One region of the Aminobacter sp. Y103A genome, then DNA from elsewhere that is predicted to be linked to it. Evidence: predicted binding sites of a transcription regulator. Region 1 holds the regulator's gene; each other region holds the start of a gene.

Region 1 (5,325 bases):
GCGCGGTGCCAGAGGACGCGCAGAAGCAGTTTGCCTCGGGCATGTCGGACGACCTGCTCGACCAGATCGTCGCCCAGCTCCAGGGCGAGTATCAAGCAACGATCAACCAGGCGGCGATCACCCGCGCACTTGCGGTGGGAACGCCATGAGCGCACTCAAGCCGCATATCGCCAAGGTCGCCGCGGGCACCCCTCTCACCTTCGAGGAGGCACGCGAGGCCTTTGACATCATCATGTCGGGCGAAGCCACGCCCGGCCAGATCGGTGGCTTTCTCATGGCGCTGCGGGTGCGCGGCGAGACCGTAAGCGAGATATCGGGCGCCGTTGCCACCATGCGCGACAAGATGCTGCGCGTCGAAGCCCCTGCCGATGCCATCGACATCGTCGGCACCGGCGGTGACGGTTCGCACAGCGTCAACATCTCGACTGCCTCGGCCTTCGTCATCGCGGGCGCAGGTGTGCCTGTCGCCAAGCACGGCAATCGCGGCCTGTCCTCGCTGACCGGCGCCGCCGACGTTCTGACCGCCCTTGGCGTCAACATCGACCTCACGCCCGAGGCGATCGGCCGCTGCATCCATGACGCCGGCGTCGGCTTCATGTTCGCGCCGGCGCATCACCCGGCGATGAAGCATGTCGGCGCGACCCGCGTCGAACTTGGCACCCGCACCATCTTCAACCTGCTCGGCCCGCTCTCCAATCCCGCCGGCGTCAACCGCCAACTGGTTGGCGTGTTCTCGCCCGAATGGGTGCGTCCGGTGGCCGAGACGCTGAAGGAACTTGGCGCCCAGCACGTCTGGGTGGTCCACGGCGATGGTTATGACGAGATCACCACGACGGGTGAGACCCATGTCGCAGCCCTCAAGGACGGTGTGATCACCACGTTTACGCTGGCGCCCGAACAGGTCGGCTTGAGCAAGCATACGCGCGAAGAGCTGCGCGGCGGCGATTCCGCCTACAATGCCGCTGCCCTGCGCGGGGTTCTCGAAGGTGCCAAGGGTGCCTATCGCGACACGGTGCTAATGAATGCCGGTGCCGGCCTAGTCGTTGCCGGCAAGGCTGCAACGATCGGCGAAGGCGTGTCGCTTGCCGCCGAGGCAATCGACAGCGGCCGCGCCAAGGCAGTGCTCGACCGACTGGTCGCCGTTTCGAACGGATAGAGACATGGCCGATATCCTGCGCCGCATCGAAGCCTACAAGCGCGACGAGATCGCCGCAGCGAAGGCGCTGCTGCCGCTCGCCGAGCTCAAGGCGCGCGCCCGCGACGTCACCAAGCCGCGCGGCTTTCTCGCGGCACTCGAAACCAGGCACAGTGAAAGCCGCTTTGGCCTGATCGCCGAGATCAAGAAGGCGAGCCCGTCCAAAGGCCTGATCCGTCCCGACTTCGATCCGCCGGCGCTCGCCAGGGCCTATACCGACGGCGGCGCTGCCTGCCTGTCGGTGCTGACCGACACGCCGTCTTTCCAGGGCGCACCGGAGTTCCTGACCGCCGCGCGCGACGCCTGCGCCTTGCCGGCATTGCGCAAGGACTTCATGTTCGAACCCTACCAGGTGCACGAAGCACGTGCCTGGGGCGCGGACGCGATCCTGATCATCATGGCGAGCCTGAGCGACGACGATGCCAGGCGTATCGAGGATGAGGCGTTCGAAATCGGCATGGACGTGCTCGTCGAGGTCCATGACGAAGAAGAGACAGAACGCGCGCTGAAGCTTCAGTCGCGCCTGCTCGGCATCAACAACCGCAACCTGCGCACATTCGAGGTCAGCCTCGACACGTCGGAGCGCCTCGCGCCGATGGTGCCGGCAGACCGGCTGCTGGTCGGCGAAAGCGGCATCTTCACGCATGCCGATTGCCTGCGTCTGCAGAAATCCGGCATCTCCAGTTTCCTCGTCGGCGAAAGCCTGATGCGGCAGGCCGACGTGACCTCGGCGACGCGTGCGCTGCTCGATGGCGCAGCCCTGGCAAGCGCCTGACATGGCAACCACCCTCACCCATATCGGCGCCACCGGCGAGGCCAACATGGTCGACGTCGGCGACAAGGCCGAGACGACACGCACGGCAATTGCCGAAGGCCATGTCGTCATGCGCCCGGAGACACTGGCGTTGATCCTGTCGGGCAACGACAAGAAGGGTGACGTGCTCGGCACCGCCCGCATCGCCGGCATCATGGCGGCCAAACGCACCCATGAGCTCGTGCCGCTCTGCCATCCCATTCTTTTGACCAAGGTTTCGGTCGAGATCGAGCCAGATGAGGCGCTGCCCGGCCTGCGCGTCACTGCGCTTGCCCGCGTCACCGGCAAGACCGGCGTCGAGATGGAAGCGCTGACGGCTGCCTCGGTCGCCTGCCTTACCATCTACGACATGGCCAAGGCCGCCGATCGCGGCATGGTGATCTCCGGCATCCGGCTGGTCGAGAAGACCGGCGGCAAGTCGGGCGACTACAAGGCTGCCGAATAGATGGCGCTGCTGCCCGTCGCCGACGCCCTGGCGCGCCTGCTCGACGCTGCCGAACCACGCGGCACGGAAACTGTCGGCCTTGCCCAGGCATCAGGCCGCGTGCTGTCGGCTCCATTACACGCCCTGCGCACCCAGCCGCCCTTTGACGCCTCCGCCATGGATGGCTACGCCGTCCAGGCCGCCGACATCGCTTCACTGCCGGCGCAGCTCAAGGTTATCGGCCAGGCACCCGCCGGCAAGCAGTTCACGGGCACCGTCGGACCAGGCGAGTGCGTCCGCATCTTCACCGGCGCACCGGTGCCACAAGGCACTGATACCGTCGTCATTCAGGAGAACGTTCGCGATCTCGGCAATGGCGAGATCGCGGTGCTCGAGCCAACGCTTGCTGGCCGCAACATCCGCGCCAGGGGCCTCGACTTCAAGCAGGGCGACCTCATCCTTGATGCAGGACGTGTGCTCGACCCGGCAGCGCTCTCGCTGATCGCAGCTGCCAATCATCCCAGCGTCGAAGTGCTGCGGGCGCCTCTGGTCGCCATCATCGCCACCGGCGACGAGCTGTTGCCGCCGGGCAGCAATCCCGGGCCCGACCAGATCATCGCCTCCAACGCCTATGGCGTCGCAGCGATCGTTCAGTCGGTTGGCGCGCGCGTACTCGATCTCGGCATCGCCGCCGACCGCACCGAGGCAATCTCCGCACTGGTCGCCAAGGCGCTCGCCGCCGACGCCGATGTGATCGTCACGCTGGGCGGCGCTTCGGTCGGCGACCACGACCTCGTTCACCGTGTCCTGACCGATCTCGGCATGGATCTCAACTTCTGGAAGATCGCGATGCGCCCGGGCAAGCCGCTGATGTTCGGCCGGCTCGGCAACAGCCGCTGCGTCGGCCTGCCGGGCAATCCGGTCGCCAGCCTGATCTGCTCGCAGATTTTCCTGAAACCTCTGCTGGCGAAGCTTGGCGGCCGCCCTTATTCACCCGACATGCGCAACGGCATTCTCGACACGGCAATGGCGGCCAACGACCTGCGCCAGGACTTTGTCCGCGCGAATGCGCGCGAGACCGCTGAGGGTCTCGTCGTCACACCCTACCTGATCCAGGACTCTTCGATGCTGCGCACGCTGGCCGACGCCAACTGCGCCATCGTGCGGGTGCCCTTCGCGCCTGCAGTCGAAGCCGGCAGCGCCTGCCAGGTGATGATGTTGCGCTGAGCAGCACCTTCCACCCTTCACGAAATATCAACAGTTGCGGAACACAACTGGAACAGATAGTGTTTGTTCTGGGTTTGTTTTTCTTCTGATTCCTCGGGGGTGGCGATGCTGACGCGTAAACAACACGAGCTTTTGCTATTCATCCACGAGCGGCTGAAGGAAGCGGGTATTCCGCCGTCCTTCGACGAGATGAAGGAAGCACTCGACCTCGCCTCCAAGTCCGGCATCCATCGCCTGATCACGGCGCTCGAAGAACGCGGCTTCATCAGGCGTCTGCCCAACCGGGCGCGCGCGCTTGAAGTGCTGCGCCTGCCCGATTCGATCGCGCCTGGCCTCAACGCGGCGAAGAAGTTCTCGCCCAGCGTCATCGAGGGTAGCCTCGGCCGCAAACCCGAGCCGTCACGCAGCATGTCGGCCGGCAATGACGACGATGTTGCTTCGGCGGTTGCCATTCCCGTCATGGGACGCATCGCTGCCGGTGTGCCGATCGACGCCATCCAGCACAAGACGCATTCGATTTCGGTGCCGCCAGACATGATCATGGGCGGCGAGCATTACGCGCTCGAGGTCAAGGGCGACTCGATGATCGAGGCCGGCATCTTCGACGGCGACACTGTGGTCATCCGCAGCTCGACCACGGCCAATCCCGGTGAGATCATCGTCGCCCTCGTCGACGACGAAGAAGCGACGCTCAAGCGTTTCCGCCGCAAGGGTGCCTCGATCGCTCTTGAGGCCGCCAATCCTGCCTATGAAACCCGCATCTTCGGACCGGACAGGGTCAAGGTGCAGGGCAAGCTTGTCGGCCTGATCCGCCGCTATTGATTGCCGGGGCTGCGTTTCCGCCACCTCGGCCTGTCCATCCTGCTGCAATCTGTAAGCCGGACTGATCTGCCCTGTTGCTATCGTGCCGTATCTGACGGCTCTGCGACGGCGGGTACAGATTTCGGACTCACCGTGTGGTCGCAGTCGGCGCTTTCGGGTGCGCCGTGGTTGCCCCGGCAGGTGTCTTCGGGGGCATCTCCGCTCGCTTGTAGGGTGGAAGGCCCCTCGCCTCGCGCGAAAATTGGCGCTGCGCATGCCACGGGCGGTACGGTTCCGCCACGGCGTGGCGTATCTCGACCGCCCGATCTACGCCAGCCGCCGCGGCTGTGATGAATATCGACGCACTGCCAAGGCGCGCCAGCTCGCGCTTGGTGAGCACGGCCACGCCGGGGCAGACGTCGCTTGCCGTGGCATCGTCGACGACGATGAGATCCGCGTTGTCGCAGGCTCGTGCAGCGGCGCTCGCATTCGCCGCATGGACGATCCGTGCCCCCTCCGGTTGTTGAACCGTGCACAGCCCGCTGTCACAGACGAAGGCGTCCGCGCCGACGGCGTTTAGCTCTCCAGATACTGGTTTGCCGGGTATCGTACCGGCGACATCTGCCTCGGCTGTTGGCTGTGAGCCGGTCTCGCTGGGCAAACGGACAGTCCCGTTCGTTGCATTCGCGGCCGAACGGGCCGGGGTGACGAGAGTTTCCGACGCCAGCGCGCGCAGCCAGTTGTCGACGGTGAACTGGTTCGGCCGGACGCGATTGACGGCCAGCTTGCCATCGTCGACCGGGACGCCGACGAGGCGGCCATCTTCCGAAACGAGAACGTTGGGCGTTTCCGTTTCCACGACCG
Region 2 (5,325 bases), 2.8 Mb from region 1:
CAAGCAGGCCGATCAGCCGCTCGATGTCGTCGATCAGCGACAGCGGGTCGGCGAGATGGCGCTCGACCGAAAGCGGGGCGACAGGAAGGCGCGGTGAGATCGCCTCCTCGAGCCGACCCAACGCCTGGTCGAGGCGCTCGATGAGCTCTGCCCCGAAGCGACGGACAAGTGGCGCGCGCGGCCCGTCCATGATCGCGCCGACGCTGCGCAGCCCGACGCTTTCCAGGCTCGCCTTCGTCCTGGCATCGATCCTCAGCGCCGACAGCGGCAGGCGCGCGAGAAATTTGCGTTCGTTGCCCGGGGCCAGGATTTGACCCGTGGCAAAACGTGCCGTTGCCCATGCAGCACCGGGCGTCGAGGCAAGACCGGCGCGCACGTCGAAACCCTGGTGGAAAAACCGCGCCATCAGATCGGCGAGCAGCGCCTTTTCGCCGCCGAAGAGGTGAGCGCAGCCTGAAATGTCCAGGAACAGTCCGTTTTCACCGTCGATCGCGACAAGCGGCGTGTAGCGGTCGCACCAGTCGGCAAGTCCTTCGAGCAACCGGCGGTCGGCCTCGGGATCGGCTTCGACGACATCGATGTCGGGGTGCATGGCGCGCGCCTCGGCGATGCCCATGCCCGGCTTCAAGCGAAGCGCCTCAGCCCGTGCGTCGAGGCCGGCGATGCGCTGGGTGTTGTTCTCGCGGTGGCTGATCACCAGCGGCTTCAACGGCTGCGGGCTTGAACGCCAGGACCGCCCCAGCCTGCGCCGGAGGATGCGTTCGGCCGCGAGATGGGGAAACCACAGCGATACGATTCTCTGGGCTTCGTTCTGCGAGGGTGCGTGCATCGAGGTTCCATTCCAGAATGAAGCTGCCGGGAAGAGCCGTGCGGCTCTTGCCAATCTCGACAGCGAAGGCGGGAGCTGCGATCGAACCGGCCAGCGGCCCGAGAAGCGTTTGCCGCAAGGTGGCCGGCGCCGGCGAGACGACCAGCCGGACGGGGGCTGCCGTTGGTTCCGGCTCGGCCGACTGGCGCAGCAGGAGGACGGGCCGGCCGCTGTCCTGCGCCCGGCGGTGCAGGCGCCGCGTCGCCGTGAGGTCGACAATGCGCGGGTTGCCGCGCAATTCGACGACGACGGCTGCTATCTCCTCGATGCGGGCTGCTTCTTCGGCGATCCACAGCACGTCGGCGGCCTTCGGCGCCTCGGCAAGCAGCAGGCTTTCGGCCGGTATGCCGAAGAAGCTGGCGAGGCCCGGTGCGTAGGGCAACCCTGCCTCGCGGAACATCTCTGTGGTACCGACCCACAGCACCAGGTCGCTGGACCGCGACCGCTCCTTCAGCATGCCGCTGACGAGCGCCAGCGCCAGCCCCGCGGCAGCCCCCGCATTGCGGGTTTCGGTGCCATGGATCTCGGTCAGCGCCGCCTTCGGCAGGCCGCCGCCAAGCACCTCGTCGAGCCGCTCGACACCGGTCGGCAGGAAGAAGTCACGCGCCGAGGCGTGGCCGTTGCGGCGGACCAGCAGCCCCGCGACCGGCTGGCCGTCGGCAGGCAAGACCAGCCTCTCAGCCAGTGTTCCCTCGATCTTGGCTATCTTCTGACGCAAGGCAAAAACGACATCCCGCGCCACGGCGCTGGTCGCCATGTCGATCTGCTTTCCCTGTTGTTCCTGTTATGTTCCTATAGATTCCAGAGGCGCCCTGGAGAGTCAAGCCGATTCAAGGAGAATTTATTCCTCTCCTCTCCTTCTGCTGTCGCCGCTAATTTGGCGCCCGAGCGGCAAAGGCCTCGTAAGCGCGGCGGCAAAGGGCTATATGCCCCCAAAAGGACAAAGAATGGCCCGCATTTACAAGACCCGCGCCTGGCACGACCAGCTTTCGCCCTCGATCGAGGAGATGGAGCTTCTGGCGCTCGAAGCCTATGCGCATCTGCCGGAAGAGTTTCGCCAGCTGACCGGCGAGGTCGTCATTCAGTTGGCCGAATTCCCGACCGACGAGATCATGGACGACCTGTCGCTGGAAACGCCGTTCGACCTGCTCGGCCTGTTCGAGGGCCGCGGCATCGCCGAGCGCTGGAACCCACAGACTGGCGAGGGCCCCAACCGCGTCACACTCTACCGCCGCGCCATTCTCGACTACTGGGCCGAAAACGAAGAGACGCTGGGCGACATCGTCACCCATGTGCTGATCCACGAGATCGGCCACCATTTCGGCCTGTCCGACGAGGATATGGAGCGGTTGGAGGAAGCCGCCGAATAGCGGCAGAACCTGAGATCAGTAGTCGCCGAGCTTGATGTCAGGCGTGTATTCGGCGCCCTCGACATCCTTCACCACCGCCTGCCCGCAGCGCATCGTCCTGGTTTCGGCGTCGAAGGAATAGGTCGGCGAGCCGAACAGGTGCCAGCCCTTGTTCACCGCAGCCGTGACCTTGTGGCAGAAGGTGGCGTCGTCAGGGCCGGTCAGGAAGCGGTAGAGTTTCATGGCGGTGTCCCTTTCAGTGCCTGAGGCTTTCGAGCTGCGCTGCCCGCGCCAGAAGCCGCTCGGCCTCCGCAAGGTGCAGCCTTTCGACCATCTTGCCGCCGAGCGAGATTACACCTGAGGACGTATTCTCAGGAAGCGCGAAGGCATCGACGACGGCGCGCGCTTCGGCAAGTGCCTCGACCGACGGCGAGAACGCCGCATTGGCCGGGCCGATCTGGGCCGGGTGGATGACGGTCTTGCCCGAGAATCCCATGGCGGCGGCCTCGCCGCATTCGGCGGCGAAGGCGTCGAGATCGCGGAAATCGTTGGACACGCTGTCGAGCATGTCGATCCCGCCGGCTCGCGCGCAAAGCACCATCTGCATCAGCCAGGGCTGGATATAGCGGCGGTCCGGCGTGAGCCTGACGCCGGTGTCCTTGGCAAGGTCGTTGAGCCCGGCGATCAGGCATGACAGCCGTGCCGAAGGATCGCGGCCGAGCTCGGCGATGGCCGCGAGATTGACCAGCGCCCGCGGCGTCTCGATCATCGCCCAGAGCTTGAGCGTGTCGAGGGCGTCGGCCTCGTCGAGCACGTCATTGGCTTCGAGCAGGTCGCGCGGCGTCTCGATCTTGGGCAGCACAACGCCATCGGTGGCCCAGCCGCTGGCGGCAGCAAGATCGTCCGCGCCCCACGGACTTTTCAGCCCGTTGATGCGCACGACATATTCACGCGCGCCTGCCGGCCGTTCGGCGAAGAATTTTGCCAGCCTGTCACGCGCTGCGGCTTTCTGCTCGGGCAGCACGGCATCTTCCAGGTCGAAGATGACGGTGTCGCAGGCAAGCTGCGCAAGCTTGGCGATCGCCTTTTCGTTGGTGGCGGGCACGAACAGTACCGAGCGGCGCGGGCGGGGCAGGGAATGTTGCATCTGGTCTTCTTGCCCGGCAATGCTGGCCCTTGCAAGTCCTTGCCGGACGACGGCGTAACTGCTTTTGTCCTCCATCACAGACAGACGGGAACACTCCATGGCACGCTACGACGTGGTCATCACAGGCGGCGCGATCGTCGGCAGCTCGATCGCCTATTATCTGCGCGAGGAGGGTTTCACCGGCTCGATCGCGCTTGTCGAGCGCGACCCGCAATTCGCCCATGCCGCGACCACATTGTCCTGCGCCTCGATCCGCCAGCAATTCTCGATCCCCGAGAACATCCGCCTGTCGCAGTTCACGCTTGGCCTGTTCCGGCGGCTCAAGCAGGAGTTCGGCCCTGACGCCGATATCGGCTTCCGTGAGGGCGGCTACCTGATCCTCGCCGGCGACAGCGGCCTGCCGATCCTCAGGGCGAACCACGAGGCCCAGATGGCCGAGGGCGCCGACATCGTGCTCGAGGATGCCGAGCAGCTGGCGAAGCGCTTCTCCTGGATCTCGACCGAGGGTATTTCCGCCGGCGCCTATGGCCGCACAGGCGAAGGCTGGTTCGATGCGCATGCCATGCTCGGCCTGTTCCGCAAGGCGCTGAAGACCAAGAACATCGACATGATCACGTCGGAGGTCACGGGCATCGAGCGCTCAGGCAACCGCGTTACGGCAGTGACGCTTGCCACCGGCGAGCGGCTGGAAACCGGCACGCTGTTCAACGCCGCCGGGCCGAACGCCGGCAAGGTCGCCGCCATGGCCGGTCTCGCTCTGCCGGTCGAGCCGCGCAAACGCAACGTCTTCGTCTTCGAGGCGCGCGAAAAATTCGCCGACATGCCGCTGATGGTCGACCCCTCCGGCGTCTATGTCCGCCCCGAAGGTTCGGTCTACATCACGGGCGGGGCCGAAAGTGAGGATGGCGAGTTGGCTGCCGACCCCACGGATTTCAACCCCGACTGGGGGCTGTTCGAGGAGGTGATCTGGCCGGTGCTGGCCACCCGCGTGCCGGCCTTCGAGGCGATCAAGGCGACGCAAGCCTGGGTCGGGCACTACGACTACAACGCGCTCGACCAGAACGCCGTCATCGGCCCGCATCCCGAGGTTCAGAACTTCATTTTCGCCAATGGCTTCTCCGGCCACGGCCTGCAGCAGGCGCCGGCGGTCGGCAAGGCGCTCGCCGAGCTCCTTGTCCATGGCACCTACCGTACCATCGACTGTTCGGCCTTCGGCTACCAGCGCATCGCGGAAGGGCGAGCGTTCCGCGAGCTGAACGTGATCTAGGTAGGATCCTCAAGCAGCTTCACCTACGAGACAGCGAACGAACGTCCGGATTTATCGGAGATTCATAATATTATCGAGAGCTAATTTGAAAATATCGCAGAGCCTGCGTACCGAGCGGGTCAGATCATTAAGTCTTTCTCAGATACGAGACCACTTTTCCTTGTCAAGAAACTGCAATTGGCGTCAATGTAACGAATCTCAGGCAGTGCATACAGGGAATTGGAATGAAGCAGTCTTGCGCGAACGGGGGCGCACCGGGTACCCAATCAACCAGCAAATACAAACTTCTTTCAGGCGTCTGCATTGCCGCTTTGGCAATGGGGGGAACACTTCCCGCGGCAAGGGCAGCGAACTTCGTCGCCTCGAACCAGACGGAACTCTACCAGGCGATAGCGGACGCCCAGGCGAGCCCTGATGCAGCATCGACAATCATGCTGACATCCAGTTTCCAGATCACCAGCCCGCCTCCCGCGATCGCCGGAAAGGCGATCACGATCGCCACCGGCGCCAATACGCTCTCCTACAGTTCGGCTGCGGTCTTCAACGTCGCGAGCGGCGCGAGCCTGACGCTCTCAGGCCAGATCCAGGGCACTGGCAGCCTGAACACGGGTTTGCTTTCGAAGGTCGGCGGGGGCGAACTCATCATCAACGAGGCCGCTGGCTCCGGCATTACGACAATCAGCATCAACGATGG
Region 3 (5,325 bases), 130 kb from region 1:
TGAGATGGCGCGCGGTGTAGCCGACATTGTCGAGGTCGTTGTGCTTGCCGCCGGCGCGCACGCTCTTCTGCGCGGTTGCGGCGCGCGAATAGGAGCGCGTCTCGAGCCCGGTGAAGACATTCTTGAACTGCACCATGCCGGCATTGGTGAACATCAAGGTCGGGTCATTGCGCGGGACGAGCGGACTGGAGGCTACGACCTCGTGTCCGTTCTTCTTGAAGTAGTCGAGAAATGTCGACCTGATCTCGTTCACGCCACTCATATTGCCGCCTTTGATCGCCGCCCTGAACAGATGCACCCCGCCCTTTGCAGGCGGAAATTGGAACTGGCCTTTTAGCCGCCCACCTTAACCCTGTCCAGAAACACCGGACCGGCAATAGCCCGCAATTCCGCCGCCCGATCAGCGAAGCCGTCTTCACAAACGCAAACCGCCGGCACAATGGCCGGCGGTCGCTCAGATCGTCTGTCTTGGGACTGGTCCAGCGTTCGCCGGACCGGCCCCGAATGCGCCTACATCGCGCCAGCTTCGTCGCCGTCGTCTTCCTCGCGCGAGCCGTTCTCAAGGAACTTCTCGGCGATCAGTCCGGCATTCTGCCTGAGCAGCTGTTCGATCTCACGCGCCGCGTCGGGATTGTTGCGCAGGAACAGCTTGGCGTTCTCGCGTCCCTGGCCGAGCCGCTGCGAATTGTAGGAGAACCAGGCACCCGACTTCTCAACCACGCCGGCCTTGACGCCGAGATCGACGAGCTCGCCGGTCTTGGACACGCCTTCGCCATACATGATGTCAAACTCGACCTGCTTGAAGGGCGGGGCCAGCTTGTTCTTGACCACCTTGACGCGGGTCTGGTTGCCGACGACCTCGTCGCGGTCCTTGACCGAGCCGATGCGGCGGATGTCGAGGCGGACCGAAGCATAGAACTTGAGCGCGTTGCCGCCGGTGGTGGTCTCCGGCGAGCCGTACATGACGCCGATCTTCATGCGGATCTGGTTGATGAAGATGACCATGGTGTTGGAGCGCGAGATCGAGGCCGTCAGCTTGCGCAGCGCCTGGCTCATCAGGCGGGCCTGCAGGCCGGGCAGCGACTCGCCCATTTCACCCTCGATCTCGGCGCGCGGCGTCAGCGCTGCAACCGAGTCGACGACCAGCACGTCGATGGCGCCGGAACGCACCAGCGTATCGCAGATCTCCAGCGCCTGCTCGCCCGTGTCGGGCTGCGAGATCAGCAGGTTCTCGAGATCGACACCGAGCTTGCGGGCATAGACCGGGTCGAGCGCGTGTTCGGCGTCGACGAAGGCGCAGATGCCGCCCTTCTTCTGGGCTTCGGCCACGGTGTGCAAAGCGAGCGTCGTCTTGCCCGAGCTTTCCGGCCCGTAGATTTCGATGATGCGTCCGCGCGGCAGGCCGCCGACGCCAAGAGCGATGTCGAGGCCGAGCGAGCCGGTGGAGACCGTTCCGATCTCGACAACCTGCTCATTGGCGCCCAGGCGCATGATCGAGCCCTTGCCGAAGGCGCGTTCGATCTGCGACAGCGCCGCGTCCAGAGCCTTGGATTTGTCCACCGAATTATCCTCTACAAGCCGCAATGAATTCTGAGCCATGATACATCACCCCGTGGTCGTCAATGAAGGCCGGCAGATCCGGTACCGATATAATTTTGTATCTGTTTTGTTCTCATTTGGCAAGAGCAGTCAACTTACTGATATTTATGTTTAATCACATGCGTGTTCTTTTTTTGTTTTAAAGCTGCACGTGATGCGATGTCGCATATGGCGCGACACGCCGCCGTGAAAATCCGCCCGCGCCGCGATTCGGTTGCCGCCCGCCTCGCCAGACACTAAGTTCCACGCCCGAAACCTCTGCCGGACACCTGCATCATGACGTCACCCAAGATCCTTGCCATCGGAGGCGCACATGTCGACCGGCGCGGCCGCATGACGGCACCGTTCGTGGCGGGCGCCTCGATCCCCGGCTCGATGAGCGAGGAGGTTGGCGGCGGCGCTTTCAATGCGTTGCGGGGTGCAGTGCGTCGCGGGGCGACCGGCGCCTTGATGTCGGTGCGCGGCGGCGACGCGGCCGGCGACGCCGTGGCGTCGGAGATCGCGGCCAACGGCATCGAGGACCTGTCGGCCATCTTCCTCGACCGGGCGACGCCGAGCTACACCGCCCTGCTCGACCGCGACGGCGACGTGGTCGCGGCACTGGCAGACATGAGCCTCTACGAACTTGCCTTCGCCAAGCAGCTCAGGCGCGCCAAGACGCGTGAGGCGGTCGCCGGCACGGATGCCGTGCTGTGCGACGCCAACCTGCCCGAAGCAGCGCTGGCCAGGCTCGGCGAGATTGCCGACAAGCCGCTGTTTGCCATTGCGATTTCGCCCGCCAAGGCGGTGCGGCTGGCGCCGATCCTCGGCAAGCTCTCCTGCCTCTACATGAACCGGCGCGAGGCGGCGGTGCTGGCTGATGTCGCTGCCGATTCCACGCCCGACGCCTTCGCCCGCGGCCTGCGCGCCACGGGGCTCATGCGCGGCGTCGTCACGGCAGGCGGCAGCTCGGTCTTTGCCTATGACGCCGCCGGCCTGATCGAGATCACACCGCCTGCCCCACGCTGGATCGTCGACGTGACCGGCGCCGGCGACGCGCTGGCGGGGGCAACGACGGTGGCGCTTCTGCGCGGCCTGCCGCTCGAGCGGGCGCTGCGCGAGGGCATTGCTGCAGCCGTGCTGGCCATAGAGAGTGCCTCGGCGGTGCCCGATCTCGCCCAGGCAGACTTTGACGCGGCGCTGGCCCTTGTGCCGCAAGCCCGGGAAATGGCATGACGCGGACCAAGGAGACCAACATGACGCCTGAAACCGCCCGCCCCTTCATCGACATCCACGCGCCCGTCGCCGCAGCTCTTGCCGCCGGCAAGCCGGTTGTCGCGCTCGAAAGCACCATCATCACCCACGGCATGCCCTATCCCGACAATTCGGCTATGGCGGCCAATGTCGAGAAGATCATCTCGGACGAAGGTGCGGTGCCCGCAACGATCGCCGTCATCGGCGGCCGCATCAAGATCGGCCTGTCGGACGGCGAGCGCGAATCGCTGGCCATGACCGGCGGCGCAATGAAGCTGTCGCGCGCCGACATCGCCTATGCGGTTGCCGAAGGCCGCACCGGCGGCACGACCGTGGCGGCGACGATGATCGCGGCCCATCTCGCCGGCATCAAGGTGTTCGCGACCGGCGGCATCGGCGGCGTGCACAAGGGCGCCGAGAAGAGCTTTGACATCTCGGCCGACCTCGACGAGCTGGCGCGCACGCCTGTCATCGTGGTCTCGGCCGGCGCCAAGGCGATCCTCGACATCGAAAAGACGTTGGAAGTGCTGGAGACGCGCGGCGTGCCTGTTGTCGCCTACGGCTCCGACATCGTGCCGGCCTTCTGGTCGCGCAAGTCGCCCTATGCGGCACCGCTGCGCCTCGACACAGCTGACAAGATCGCCCGCCTGCATGCGACGCGCGCAGCACTCGGCCTCGACGGCGGCCTTTTGGTCGCCAACCCGGTGCCGGAGAGCGACGAGATCCCGACTGAAACGATGGCCGGCTACATCGAAGCGGCCCAGAAGGCGGCCGAGGCGCAAAACATCTCGGGCAAGGCGGTGACGCCGTTCCTGCTGGCCAAGATTCTCGAACTGACCAACGGCGCCAGCTTGAAGACCAACGTCGCCTTGGTCGAGAACAATGCGCGGCTGGCGGCCAAGGTGGCGATCGCGCTGGCCAAGGCGTGAACCGCATCCACGCCAATATTAGCGCTTCATAATATACATTCCGAACAAGCAGGCTTAAGATGCGGCGCGGCCAGCCTGCCGTCCGGGATTGCCCGGCGGCATCATCGGGGTTTGCGTGATGTCCGACAGTGGCGGGCGTTGCCGACTTCTCAGCATGCAGGCATTCGCGCGCTGCTGCGCTGCCGTAGCGTTTGCGTTGCTGGCATTGTCTGTCATGACCGCCCCGGCTTCGGCGCATCGGGCGGCTTCAGGCTGGAACTATCCGCCGGCCTGCTGCCATGGCGACATCGAACATGGCGAGTGCCAGGCCATTCCCGAGAAGTCAGTCAAGGAGAATGGCGGCGGCTGGTCGATCGTGCTGGAACCCGGCGATCACCGCAAGGTGACGCACCATAACCGCTATTTCGTACCCTATGGCTCGGAAATCCCCTCGAGCGACGGCAACTATCACATCTGCCTGCATCCGACCGAAGAGCACGAGAACTGCTTCTTCGTGCCGCCCGGCGAGATGTGAAGTTATTTCTTGCTGCGCAGTGCCGCCTCGAACGCCTTGCGCGCCCACACGGTCATTTCATCAGGATCGTCGATGGCGCTTTCGGGGATTGTCCAATAGGGCATATTGACCGGTCGCCCGCCGGCATCGGTCCAGCGCGTTGCCCCCGCCGCCTCGAAATCGGGCGCGCTCACCGCATCGGCCTTGAGCAGGATTTCGCCACGCACCTCTACGCCGACGATCAGGCCGTCGTGATAGATGCCCTTGCCGCCGAACATCTTGCGGATGGTGACATCGCCAAGGCCGGAGAAGGTCTCGCGGATGGCTTCGTCGCTCATTGGCAAACCTCTCGGATTGGGCGCAGCCCTCTCGGATTGGCGGCAGACCTCCCGGATCAGGCCTGCGCGCGCGCTTCGGCGAGCGCCTTCAGGTCGGCGGGCTTCAGCTCGACCGACTCACCGCAGCCGCAGGCCGAGCTCTGGTTCGGATTGTTGAAGGTGAAGCCGGTGCGCAGGGTGGTCACCTCGAAGTCCATCTGCGTGCCGAACAGGAAGAGCGCGGCTTCAGGAGCGACATAGACATGGGCGCCGTCGCGCTCGATGTGGTCGTCCTTGGGGTTCGGCTCGGTCACTAGGTCGACCGTATATTCCATGCCGGCGCAGCCGCCCTTCTTGATGCCGAGGCGGATGCCCTTGGCATTCTCACGGGTGGCCATGATCTCGCGCACGCGGTCGGCGGCCCGGTCGGTCATTGAGATGACGGCGAAGCGTCCCATGTTTCTTCCTGCTCCATTCCTTGCAGGTTCAAGGCCTGCCGGATGATTCTTCCTTAAGATGGTGAAATGTCTCGCGTGATGCAAGGCATCCAATTTCCAGTTGTTCGGCTAGATTCTGACAAGCTGCACCTTATCGGCGTCGGTTCCAAAATGTGATGCGAACTCCAACACATCCTCTACCGCTTCGCCCTGATGCGCCGTGGTCACAACGAAACGACTTGAATCTGAACCATCGCCGACAACGAGTGCGTCGATCTGATCTTCTACGTCTTTTGCATTCTCTCCCACGACCGCGA
Region 4 (5,325 bases), 1.8 Mb from region 1:
GCCAACCGCTTCGCCCTGCGGGTCGCCCGCGCCATCACCGGCCGCGACAAGATCCTCGTCTTCAACGGCTGTTACCACGGCTCGGTCGACGAGACGATGGTGCGGCTCGACGGCGGCAAGCCGATCAACCGCCCGGGACTATCAGGCGAGTTCCGCGATCTCACCCAGCGCACCCGCATCGTAGAGTTCAACGATCTTGCGGCGCTGGAGAAGGCGCTGAGCCATGGCGACGTCGCCTGCGTCATATCAGAGCCGGTGCTGACCAATTCCTGCATGGTGCTGCCCGAGCCGGGCTTCCTCGAAGGCGTGCGCACGCTGACGCGGCAAGCCGGCACGCTGCTCCTGATCGACGAGACCCACACCATCTCGACCGGCCCCGGCGGCTATACAAGCAAGCACAATCTCGACCCCGACCTGTTCGTGCTCGGCAAGCCCGTCGCTGGCGGCGTGCCGGCCAGTGTCTGGGGCATGAGCGAGGAGGTCGCCGCCCGCTACGCCGCCTACAATGCCACCAAGGAGCCGGGCTATTCCGGCATGGGCACGACGCTGTCGGCCAATCCTCTGCAGTTCGCGGCGATGCGCGCCACGCTCGAAGAGGTGATGACGGAGGCGGCCTACGCCCACATGGAAAAGCTGGCCGAACGGCTGGCCACGGGGCTCGACAAGGCGATCCGAAAACGGAAACTGCCTTGGCACGTGATGCGCGTCGGCGCCCGCGTCGAATTCATCTTCGCCCCCGGTCCGCTGCGCAATGGTGGCGAGGCCGAGCATGCCCACGCCTCCCGGCTGGAGGCTGCCATGCATGTGGCGCTGGTCAATCGCGGTGTCCTGATCGCGCCGTTCCACAACATGATGCTGGTCTCGCCGGTGACGACAGCGCGGCAGGTCGACAAGCTGATCGCAGCTTTCGACGACATTGCCGCCCGTCTTGCGGTATGAGACAAGGCAGAAGGACAATCGAGTGACATCATGACATCACCTTCCGGCTCGACCGTCGACGAAGCGAGAGCCTTCCTCGACGCGAACCCCGACATCGAAGCCTTCGATATCGTGCTGACGGACGCCAATGGCGTCGGCCGCGGCAAGATCATCCGCCGCCACGAACTGATGGGACTTTACGAAGGCGGGCGCCACCTGCCCATCTCCATCCTCGGCCTCGACATCACTGGCGAGGACGTCCACGAGACCGGGCTGATCTGGGATTCCGGCGATGGCGACCTCCGCGCCTGGCCGATACCTGGCACGCTGAAGCCTTTGCATGGCACCAGCCCCGCCCGCGGCCAGGTGCTGATGTCGATGTTCCATCTCGACGGCGCGCCAATGACTTCGGACCCTCGTCTGGCGCTGAAGCGACAGGTCGACAGGCTGGCTGAAAAGGGCCTCTATCCTGCCGGCGCCTTCGAGCTCGAGTTCTTCCTGCTCGCCAACGAGCGCGACAGCGACGGCAAGGTCCAGCCGGCCCGCGCCGTGCTCGATGGCCGCGCCTCCGGCAAGACCGAGGTCTATTCGGTCGATCACCTGCATGGCATGGAGCCGCTGTTCTCCGACATCTATGCCGCCGCAAAAGTGCAAGGCATCCCGGCCGAGACCGTGATCTCGGAATATGCGCCGGGTCAGTACGAACTCACCTTGCGCTACCGCAAGGACGTGATGCAGGCGGCCGACGACCTGTTGATGCTGAAGCGCCTGGTGCGTGCCCAGGCCCGCCGCCATGGCGTCACTGCCTGCTTCATGGCCAAGCCGATCGAGAAATATGCCGGTTCGGGCATGCATTTTCACGTCTCTCTGCTCGACAGCGACGGCAACAACGTCTTCACCGAGGCCGCGGAAGGCACCTGGGAGCCGAAGCTGCTGCATGCGCTCGGCGGCCTCGCCGAGACGATGGCGGAATCGATGCTGGTGTTTGCGCCGCATGCCAACTCGTGGCGTCGCTTCGTCTCCCAGTCCTACGCACCGGTGGCCCCCACCTGGGGCGTCAACAACCGCTCGGTGGCGCTGCGCGTACCGGCGGGCGACGCCAGGAACCGCCGCATCGAGCACCGTCCCTCCGGCGTCGACGCCAACCCCTATCTCGTCGCCGCGACCATCCTCGCCGGCATCTCGAAGGGGCTGGAGGAGCAGCTCGATCCTGGCCCGGAAACGTCTGGCAACGGCTACGAACAGGCCGAAGGTACTGAAAGCGTGATGCCACCGGACTGGCGCTCGGCGATCGAGGCGGCGAAAGCGTCGGAGTTTCTCCGTGAGGCGCTGGGCCACGACCTGCACCGCACGTTTACGGCGATCAAGGAAAGCGAATATTTCCGCGTCGCCCGCACGGTGAGCGAGCTCGACTACCACCTTTATCTGCACGAGGTGTGATCCCCGGGAATGGCGGTTGATCCGCCATCCACTCCAGACGCGTCGTTCACAATTTGCCGCATCACAGCGAACCCTCTGGCCTTGGCAGCAAAAAGAACATAGCATGAACAAATGGCAGTTCTTTCGACCCGCGAGAAACTCGCGATCCTTTCCGACGCCGCGAAGTATGACGCTTCCTGCGCCTCGTCAGGCGCCGGCGGGCGCGACTCGCTCAAGTCTGGCGGCATCGGCTCGACCGAGGGCATGGGCATCTGCCACTCCTACGCCCCCGACGGCCGCTGCATCTCGCTGCTCAAGATCCTGCTGACCAATTTCTGCATCTACGACTGCAGCTACTGCATCAACCGTTCGTCCTCCAATGTCCGCCGCGCCCGCTTCACGGTCGACGAAGTGGTGCGGCTGACCATGGATTTTTACAAGCGCAATTACATCGAGGGATTGTTCCTCTCGTCAGGCGTCATTCGCTCGCCCGACGAGACCATGACGGAGATGGTGGAGGTGGCGCGGCGGCTGAGGCTCGACGAGAAATTCGCAGGCTACATCCATCTCAAGACCATCCCCGAGGCGTCTGCCGAGCTGATCGAGAAGGCAGGCCTCTATGCCGATCGCCTGTCGATAAATGTCGAACTGCCGACCGATGAGGGCGTGAAGCGGCTGGCGCCGGAAAAACGGCCGGAGACGATCCGCGTCTCGATGGCAAAGCTGCGTTCGAAGATCGAGGAGAAGGCGGAACCGACGCTGAGGACGAAGACTCGCGAGCGTTTTGCACCGGGCGGGCAGTCGACGCAGATGATCGTCGGCGCCGACGCCACTTCAGATGCCCGCATCCTCAAGACCAGCGCCCGGCTCTATGGCAGCTACCAGTTGCGCCGCGTCTACTATTCCGCCTTCAGCCCGATCCCCGACGCCTCCTCTGCCCTGCCCCTGAGGAAGCCGCCGCTGATGCGCGAACACCGGCTCTACCAGGCAGATTGGCTGATGCGCTTCTACGGCTTTGAACAGGGCGAGATCCTCGACGGCACGCCTGACGGCATGCTCGACCTGGAGATCGACCCCAAGCTCGCCTGGGCGCTGCGCAACCGCGCCTCCTTTCCCCTCGACGTCAACCGCGCCGACAAGGAGAGGCTGCTGCGCATCCCGGGCCTCGGCACGCGCGCAGTGGAGCGTATCCTGGAGACCCGCCGCTTCAAGCGGTTGCGGCTCGATGACGTTGGCCGTCTTTGCCAATCCATCACCAAGGTCCGCCCGTTCATCGTCGCCGACGGCTGGTCGCCGGGCGCCGCCACCGACGCTGCACGGCTGCGCGAGGCGATTGCGCCGAAGCCGCGGCAACTCGAGCTGTTCCGATGACCGGCCAACCCGCCTTCCCACTGGCCGCCTACGCCGTGCATCTCGCCGGCCCGACCGACTTCGACGGCTGGCGCGATGCGGCACGCAGGCTGAGCACCAACGAGGTGAAGCCCGAGGACATCGAATGGCATGTCGGCGGCGAAGGGGACGAGCTGCCGGCGCCGACCCCGGGCGTCGAACTCAGGGTCTCCCGAGATTTCATCGAGCGCGCGGCCATCGTCACCTGCCATTCCGACAGCGAACGTTTCGCACTGCTCTATCGGCTGCTGTGGCGGCAGCGCAGCGAGCCTCATTTGCTCCGCATCGCCTCCGACCCCGACGTGCGCCGCTTCGAGGCGATGGAAAAGTCGGTCAGGCGCGACGAGCACAAGATGCATGCCTTCGTCCGTTTCCGGAAGATCGGCGACGGTGACGAAGAGCGCTTCGTCGCCTGGTTCGAGCCTGACCACTTCATCCTCGAATTGGCAGCACCGTTCTTCGTGCGTCGCTTTACCGGCATGCACTGGGCGATCCTGACGCCACACGGCTCGGCTGAATGGGACCGCGAAAGACTGGCGCTAGGCCCCGGCGCTTCGAAGGATGATGCGCCCGCCGCCGACCAGTCGGAGGAGATGTGGCGGACCTATTTCGCCAGCATCTTCAATCCCGCCCGCCTCAAGGTGAAGGCGATGCAGGCGGAGATGCCCAAGAAGTATTGGCGGAACCTTCCCGAGGCGTCGCTCATTCCGGAGCTGATATCAGGCGCCGACGCGGCTGCCCGGGAAATGATCGCGAGGATGCCGACGATGCCCGCAGCGCATCACCAGGCGATACAAGCCAGACACTGGCCGGCTTTGGAGCCGTCGCCGGAGACAGAGGCGCATTCGATCGACGCTCTGCGCCAGCAAGCAAGCCAGTGCCGGCGCTGTCCGCTGTGGAGCGAGGCGACGCAGACGGTGTTCGGCGAGGGTTCTGACAATGCCGAACTGGTGTTTGTCGGCGAGCAGCCCGGTGACCAGGAGGACCTGCAGGGCCGGCCATTCGTCGGCCCGGCCGGCAAGATCTTCGACGCGGTGCTCGGCGAAGCCGGCATCGAGCGGACGGCAGTCTACGTCACCAATGCCGTCAAGCACTTCAAGTTCGAACCGCGCGGCAAGCGTCGCATCCACAGCAAGCCCAATGCCGGCGAGGTGCAGGCTTGCCGCTGGTGGCTGGCGCAGGAGTTGACGCTGCTAAAGCCGAAGCTGATGGTGGCGCTCGGCGCGACCGCGGCCCAGTCGCTGCTGGAGGCGCCAGTGGCGATCACCAAACAGCGCGGGCAGACCATCAAACGCGACGACGGCCTCGCCGTTTTCCTGACGATCCACCCGTCCTACATCCTGCGCATCCGCGACCCGCAGGAGGCGGCAGCCGAGCGCGCCCGCTTCGTCGCCGACATCAGGACGGTGCGCGAGATGATGGCAGGCTAACGCAAGGCCAGACCCGTCCCACCCGGCAAAAGGCGTATGCCAGCTACCGGATCAGGATCGCCCTGAGGTCGTTGACGTTGGTGCCGGTCGGCCCGGGGACGAAAAGATCGCCCACCGAGTTGAACGCCGTCCAGGCATTGTTGCCGGCCAGCATCGCCTTGGCGTCGAC

The links. The regulator LexA, encoded in region 1, represses DNA repair genes until DNA is damaged. The targets are predictions, from matches to a motif close to TGTTCNNNNTGTGTTCNG.
Region 2: the regulator LexA is predicted to act here: its motif matches at 1,645-1,662, upstream of Amn_RS27115 (ImuA family protein).
Region 3: the regulator LexA is predicted to act here: its motif matches at 1,724-1,741, upstream of recA (recombinase RecA).
Region 4: the regulator LexA is predicted to act here: its motif matches at 2,451-2,468, upstream of Amn_RS22460 (putative DNA modification/repair radical SAM protein).

Annotation. Positions count from the first base shown of each region.
Region 1 is NZ_AP017986.1:2,746,757-2,752,081, reverse strand. It holds gene Amn_RS13465 (SurA N-terminal domain-containing protein) at 1-149, shown strand, start outside; gene trpD (anthranilate phosphoribosyltransferase) at 146-1,156, shown strand; gene trpC (indole-3-glycerol phosphate synthase TrpC) at 1,161-1,970, shown strand; gene moaC (cyclic pyranopterin monophosphate synthase MoaC) at 1,972-2,454, shown strand; gene Amn_RS13445 (molybdopterin molybdotransferase MoeA) at 2,455-3,660, shown strand; gene lexA (transcriptional repressor LexA) at 3,766-4,482, shown strand; gene Amn_RS13435 (ComEC/Rec2 family competence protein) at 4,610-5,325, opposite strand, start outside.
Region 2 is NZ_AP017986.1:5,514,314-5,519,638, forward strand. It holds gene Amn_RS27110 (Y-family DNA polymerase) at 1-697, opposite strand, end outside; gene Amn_RS27115 (ImuA family protein) at 639-1,625, opposite strand; gene Amn_RS27120 (metallopeptidase family protein) at 1,816-2,238, shown strand; gene Amn_RS27125 (DUF1737 domain-containing protein) at 2,254-2,460, opposite strand; gene Amn_RS27130 (HpcH/HpaI aldolase/citrate lyase family protein) at 2,474-3,364, opposite strand; gene Amn_RS27135 (NAD(P)/FAD-dependent oxidoreductase) at 3,462-4,631, shown strand; gene Amn_RS27140 (autotransporter family protein) at 4,856-5,325, shown strand, end outside.
Region 3 is NZ_AP017986.1:2,620,911-2,626,235, reverse strand. It holds gene alaS (alanine--tRNA ligase) at 1-262, opposite strand, end outside; gene recA (recombinase RecA) at 511-1,599, opposite strand; gene Amn_RS12815 (carbohydrate kinase family protein) at 1,876-2,814, shown strand; gene Amn_RS12810 (pseudouridine-5'-phosphate glycosidase) at 2,835-3,761, shown strand; gene Amn_RS12805 (hypothetical protein) at 3,976-4,275, shown strand; gene Amn_RS12800 (TfoX/Sxy family protein) at 4,278-4,592, opposite strand; gene sufA (Fe-S cluster assembly scaffold SufA) at 4,649-5,029, opposite strand; gene Amn_RS12790 (DUF7684 family protein) at 5,138-5,325, opposite strand, start outside.
Region 4 is NZ_AP017986.1:4,584,469-4,589,793, forward strand. It holds gene Amn_RS22450 (aspartate aminotransferase family protein) at 1-939, shown strand, start outside; gene Amn_RS22455 (glutamine synthetase family protein) at 970-2,358, shown strand; gene Amn_RS22460 (putative DNA modification/repair radical SAM protein) at 2,470-3,708, shown strand; gene Amn_RS22465 (UdgX family uracil-DNA binding protein) at 3,705-5,156, shown strand; gene Amn_RS22470 (glycerate kinase type-2 family protein) at 5,200-5,325, opposite strand, start outside.